2 regions of the Companilactobacillus halodurans genome follow, and region 1 is predicted to be linked to the other one. Evidence: riboswitches for the same ligand, from Rfam matches in the RefSeq annotation. Region 1 holds a riboswitch; the other holds the start of a gene.

Region 1 (3,431 bases):
AATCAATTTCGAATCTAACTCCCCAATGGATTGAGCAGCTCGATTCTCTTGAATCGCCCCATCAATTGCTGAAAACAAGAGTAAAGCAAAGATAAATCCAACCTGAATGTAGTTGCCTAATAACAATTCAATGATTAAAGCCAACTCGATAATATAAGGAATCGGTCCAATCAAACGTTTGCCAATCAAACTGAGAAAAGTTTTTTTGATTTTTGGAGTCTCATTAAAACCGCTCTCTTGTCTGATTTTTGTTACATCTTGTGTAGTAAGACCATATTTTTCTTTCATGATTATGTGTTAATTAGTCAAAGTCGACATCATTAGGGAAGTGTGCTAAATTGGCTTCCTTGCCTAACTCTTCCTCGATTCTCAATAGTTGATTGTACTTAGCCAAACGTTCACCACGAGCTGGAGCACCTGATTTCAATTGTTCAGCGTGCATAGCAACTGTAAAGTCAGCCAAGAATGAATCTTCAGTTTCACCTGAACGGTGAGACATCATTGTTGTGTAGCCATTCTTTCTAGCAACACGGATAGCTTCCATAGTTTCTGTAACAGTACCGATTTGATTCAATTTGATTAAGAAACTGTTTGCCATACCCTTCTTGATAGCTTTTCTGAAGAGTGCAGGATTTGTACATACGTTATCATCAGTAACAATTTGAACACGATTGCCATTCTTTTGAGTAAATTTAGCAAAATTATCCCAATCATTTTCGCCAAATGGATCTTCCATTGAAACAATAGCTGGATATTTATCTAATAGTCCTTCATAATATGTGCCCATTTCGTCAGCTGAACGTTTTTCACCTTCGAATAAGTATGAACCGTCATCTTGAGCGAAACTTGATGCAGCAGCATCAAAGGCAATACCAATTTCTTCGCCAGGAACATAACCGGCATCTTTAATAGCACAGTTTAATTCATCAATAGCAGCTTCACTTGATGGAAGGTCTGGAGCAAATCCACCTTCATCGCCAAGTCCTGTTTGATAGCCTTCTTTTTCAAGGTTTTTCTTTAGTTGATGGTAAACATTAACGATTTTTTCAAATCCATCTCTAAAGGTTGTGCGCTTGATTGGAGTAATCAAGAATTCTTGCATATCAATACCATTGTCAGCATGTTCTCCACCGTTGATAACATTGTGGAATGTTTGTGGCAATTCAAGATCGACACCACCTAAGTAGCGGTATACTGGAATCTTTTCACTATTTGCTGCAGCACGGACATTGGCAATTGAAACACCGAGAATTGCATTGGCACCTAATTTTGCCTTATTAGGAGTGCCATCAAGATCAATCATCATTTGATCGATGTGAGCTTGGTTGAATGGATCTGCACCCTTTAGTTTATCGTTGATTAAAGTATTAACATTGTTGACAGCCTTTAAAACACCTTTTCCGTCAAGTCTGTCTCCACCGTCACGCAATTCAACGGCTTCATTGTCACCAGTTGATTTACCTGATGGAACACTTGCACGACCTAAGACACCATTTGAAAGTAAAACATCTGCTTCAACGGTTGGGTTACCACGTGAATCGAATACTTCCCTAGCTTTTACGTTCTCAATTGTTACTGTCATATAAATACTCCCTTCTTAATCATAAAAAAAGACGACTACCTCAAATAATTCCCCCAGTATTAGGTGGTTATCTAAAGTAGACGTCATCAATCACAATTAAGTAATATTTTCGGCGAACGTCATCGCCATTCGAACGACTTCATAGTAATATACTTTCTCTGTTTAAACAAGCATAAAACTTAATTTTAGTCGCTATTTATTTGATTGTGAAATATTTTGAACAAAAGAAATTAATGATTTTTTGAGAGAGAATATTGAGCAACTGCTATAGACCGCTATTTATCAACATTTCTGACAGATATCCTCATGAGCGTTTCTTTTGTGAAATCAAGCATTCCTTGCTATACTGTCTTTGTACCAAATAAGAAATCGCTAACATAGAGGAAGGAGGGGCTAACATAGCAACTTTGTTAAAATCCAAGGTAAGCATAGGTTTGCAAAGTCTGTTTTTTGCCTCCCGTATAGAAAATTACAAAAATCTATGACTAGATGCTTATTTTAGATTAGTGATTGATTTGCTAGTAACTCCCAATTACGATTGATAGGAATAAGACTCATTTCTTAAGTTTACTCAACTCAACATTGATAGACAGACCATAATAATCTCCCTAAATTCGTTAGATACCCCATCATCTGACGGAAAAAACAGTTAATTTCCTACTCCTATCACAAATCAAATCACCAAAAAAAGGACCAGTTGAGTTTTCCCCGTCAACTGGTCCTTTTAGTATACATTTTGTAAATTTTCAATTCGTCTACCTAAACAAATTTATTTAGTTAGGCTTTTTTAGTCTCTTTTTCTTTTGCCTCTTTAGCAATAGCTTGTTGAGCTACTAAATTCAAATAATTAAACGGATTATCATAATTTGGTTGGAAAAGCATATCGACAAAAGCTAAGTCATCAATCGTATTCTCATTTTGAATACAAATTGAAATAGCATTGGCTGATTGTGCAATTTCATGTTTACTAAAGAGCTGAGCCCCAAGGACTTTACGCGTATCTTTATCATAAACGAGATAAATCGTCAGCAAGTCGGTCGTAGGCATATAGTCAGGACGATAGTTATCAGAATAAATTACTCGATCAGCGTTGATACCACTAGCCAAAGCTTTCTTCAAAGTTAATCCGGTCTCAGCTAAAGTATAACCAAATATCTCCATAGCCGTCGTTGCTTGAGTTCCCATGTATCTACGAATGTCGCCAAAAACATTAATACCGGCCAAGGTTCCTTGACGAACGGCACTACTTGCTAGCGGAATATACTTCATTTCACCAGTTGGATTGAACTTAACGACACAGGAATCTCCAGCTGCATAAATATCAGGATCAGAAGTTTGCATATAATCATTAATAATGATGGCTCCATATCCATTCATTTGAACCTGACCTCGTAATAAATCAGTATTGGCAAAAAATCCGGTACAGACGATAACTAAATCGGCTTTATAAGCATGTCCCGCTTTAGTCTTGATGGTTAATTGATCTCCATCAACAATTTCTGAAACACGTTCGCCTAATTGAACTTTTACATTGTGTTCCTTTAACTTATTGATAATCGTATCCGATAATGGTTTATCGACATAATTATTCAAAATTTGGTCTCTAGATTGAATCAATGTTACATCGTGGACAGTATTGGCGTAACTTTCAGCTAACTCAACGCCAACATAACCTGCACCAACAATAGCAATGCTAGGATAATTCAAAGCTGATTCATAAATTTTTTTTGCTTGTTCATAACTCTTGCACAAAAGGACTCGCTTATTGTCCATGCCGCCGATTGGAGGAATCCCTACCTCTGAACCTGTGGTCATGATTAATTTGTCATAAGTATCTTCAAAAATTTCT
Region 2 (3,431 bases), on a different contig from region 1:
CTGCTAAATTGATTAAAATTGACCATCATCCCAATGTTGATCCTTTTGGTGATTTGAATTGGGTCGATGAAGACTATTCTAGTTGTGCTGAAATGATTTACACTCTAGCTGATAAATTAGCACCGCTAAAAATCTCGAAACAAAGTGCTTATAGTCTCTATTCTGGTGTCATCGGCGATACGAATCGTTTCTTATACGCTGAAACGACTTATCGAACCTTGATGATTGCCGCCCAATTAGCAAAAACTGGCATCGATATTTCCGACATCAGCTTGCATGAAGACGAAATGTCTCTTCAAGTGGCTCGACTAGAAGCCTATATCCTAAATAACCTCAAGATTACTCCTTCTGGTTTTGGATATATCGTGATTCGAAAAGATACCTTGGAAGATTTCCACTTAGATGCTGGCGAATTAGATCACGTCGTGCCTTTGATTGGACGCATTACTAAAGTCCACAACTGGATTGTTGTAAGTGAAGAAGACACCAATCGTTTTCGAGTTAATTTGCGTTCCAAGACCGTTTCAATCAACGGAGTTGCTGAAAAATTTGGCGGTGGCGGCCATCCTTTAGCCTCCGGTGCTTATGTTGGTAGCATGGAACAAGTCAAAGCTTTGATTAAAGATATGGATGCTTTAAACAAAGAAAAAGAAAATTCACATTAAAAAATAGGTGATTTCAAGAAATGTTTTCTTAGAAATCACCTATTTTTTGTATTATTTAAATGTTTTGTTCAACCTTTTGGTTGTAGTAAACGACATGTGGCTCAAACTTATCGCCCTCGAGATGAATCTTAGTTAAAGACAAATTATTAGGTTCAATTTGACTCAACATATCATGAGCATAAGTATCGACTAAAGCGGTCAGGATTGCGCTGTGCGTGACGACTATGACGGGCTTTTTTTCTGCTTGATCGATTTTTTCAATTCCTTTAGCAAAACGTGCCCAAAACTCGCTGCTAGTTTCAGCCAAATTGGCTGGATCTAATTTAGCAATTTTATCTTGAATTTCATTAGCAGACAATTCCTTAAAAGTTTCTTCAACTGACTTACCGATAATTTTTTGATAAGTTTCTTTTTTGGACTGGCCTTCAAAACTGCCATAGAATTGTTCACGCAATTCAGGCATCGTGACCATTTTAAAAGTTTTCCCGCCGGCTGCTTTGGCGCCATTATTCAATTCCGTAACAGTCTGGACGGACCGGTTCATATCGCTGCAATAAATCGTATCTGAGAGTTCTCCTAAATTTTTCAAGGTTCTTCCCATGCGATAGGCCTCTTCATGACCCGCTTTGGTTAATGGAGTATCCGACCATCCCTGCATTTTCCTGAGATGATTAAAATATGTTTCTCCATGACGGATGAAGTAAATATTCATAGCTATCAACTCCCATTGAATCTGTCTATATAAGTAAAATTGTAGGCTTGTCCAACTTAAAAGACAATTGTTAGGTTTTTAGAAAACAAGACCTAAATTATTGCTGGAAAACAAAATAAGTAATATTATAATTCCAGAGAGAGTCGGTGATGACGTTCACCGCAAAAATTCAATTTGAATTTGACGACGTCTACCTTTATTTGAGGCAGGCGTCTTTTTTTATCCCAAAATTTGGAGGTATGGCTTTATGTTTAACAGCTTATTATTTACGAATACCAATAAACCAGCGGAATTATTACCCAATGATGATCCCATTTTTCAAGATTTGAACCTCGATGACCTCTTTTTACAAGTTAACCAACTGACTGGCTTCGATATTTCTGAATTTAATCATCAACCATTAATCGATGACGAAGAAATCCGTTACCGTCAGGAAACTTTTAAAGACTTTCAAAATGAAGATATCTATCACGATTTTGAAGACTTCACGAAACAAATGCTTTATTCCATGAAAGAACACGAAGAAATTCACAAACTATATCCTCAAGCTTATCGCGAGCATAAATTAGTCAACATTTTAGATGACGAATTAAATGCGATTCATTCTTTAATTCTTAACTTACAAGACCTATCGCTTGATTCCAAAGGCCTGGTTAAATTTATCGACTACCTAGAAGAATATGAAAATTCCGAAAAAATCTTGGCAATCAAAAAAGATATCAAAAACATCAATCATGATTTCAACGATATTTATTATCGGTTGTATCTCAATGGCCGCAATGTAACTGTTGAAGCTTCTCCCGAACCCAAAGAAAGCATGGATAGTCGTTTTGAAGAGATTTTTACTCCAATCTTCAATCATCAAAAGGACCTCACCAAACCAGTGAAGATGGACGACATTTATGGCTCTTACAATATGAACAACCTGCAAGTCTCAATCATCACCGAGTTAGTCAAGTTGTATCCTGACCAATTTGCAGAAATGAACCAATTCTATCAAAAATATGCTACTTATCATGATGAATTGATTGAAAAAATCGTTAAAGAGCTGACCTTCTTTTTAGCTTGGCAAAAAGCTGAACTAACGGTTGAAAAAATTGGCCATCTCGCTTTCACGCTTCCTATACTAGTTAAATCTGGCAGCAAACGTATCGATAACAGTTTTGACTTTGGTTTAGCGCTCAAGCAATTCACTTCCACGCAAACAATTGTTACTAATCAAGTAGAAATCAATCCGAAAAAACCTTTCTTAGTCATTTCTGGTCCCAATCAAGGGGGTAAAACTACTTACGCCCGCATGGTCGGACAAATTTTTTACCTAGCTAGATTAGGCATTGCGATTGCTGGAACCTCGGCCAAAATCAGAACTCGCCAGTCAATCTTCACCCATTTCGATCGCCAAGAATCCAGCAACAAACTCAGCGGTCTTTTGGAAACTGACGTTGAGCGAATCCACCAGATCATTCAAAAAGTCGACCAGAATAGTTTCGTTATCCTCAATGAATTGTTCTCCTCTACTTCTGAAGAAGATGCAACAAAACTTGGTACCAGAGTTGTTAAAGAACTTGATAAACGACATGCTAGCGGGATTTATGTTACTTTTTTGGAATCTTTAGGAACCTTGCCACAAGTTCAACCCCTGATGAGCCAAGTAACAGCTGACGCCAAAAGAACTTTTAAAGTCATTCCTGAGGAACTGAATGGCAAAGCTTACACCGATATTTTGTTGAATAAATATCACCTGAGCCAAGATAATATCGAAGGGAAGCTATCACAATGAAAACTACATTGATTTCACCTGACGACTTAGATTTGTCGGAATTCAAATTAACTGATCTACAAGAGAATGTCGTTGAAGACTTAGAATTGCAGCCAATTTTAGAAACTATGTCTGACCATGATAAATTTCTGAAACAAACAATCTTAAAAATTTGGTTCACGCCCTTAAAAACGGAATCAGATATCGTTTATCGCCAGGCTGCTGTCCAAGATGCTGTAAATCATCCTCAAGAAATTCACGACTTGTACCAATTAATCCTTGAGACTATCAAAAC

What was found. A riboswitch is a leader RNA that binds a small molecule or an ion and turns the genes downstream of it on or off. The one in region 1 is predicted to bind fluoride.
Region 2: another riboswitch for fluoride. It lies ahead of FHL05_RS06835 (MutS-related protein); the one in region 1 lies ahead of eno (phosphopyruvate hydratase).

Annotation. Positions count from the first base shown of each region.
Region 1 is NZ_VDFO01000038.1:327-3,757, reverse strand. It holds gene FHL05_RS09720 (HAD-IC family P-type ATPase) at 1-288, opposite strand, end outside; gene eno (phosphopyruvate hydratase) at 302-1,582, opposite strand; fluoride riboswitch at 1,653-1,718, opposite strand; gene FHL05_RS09710 (FAD-dependent oxidoreductase) at 2,360-3,431, opposite strand, start outside.
Region 2 is NZ_VDFO01000022.1:1,441-4,871, reverse strand. It holds gene FHL05_RS06845 (DHH family phosphoesterase) at 1-665, shown strand, start outside; gene FHL05_RS06840 (histidine phosphatase family protein) at 721-1,377, opposite strand; fluoride riboswitch at 1,514-1,577, shown strand; gene FHL05_RS06835 (MutS-related protein) at 1,625-3,157, shown strand; gene FHL05_RS06830 (MutS-related protein) at 3,154-3,431, shown strand, end outside.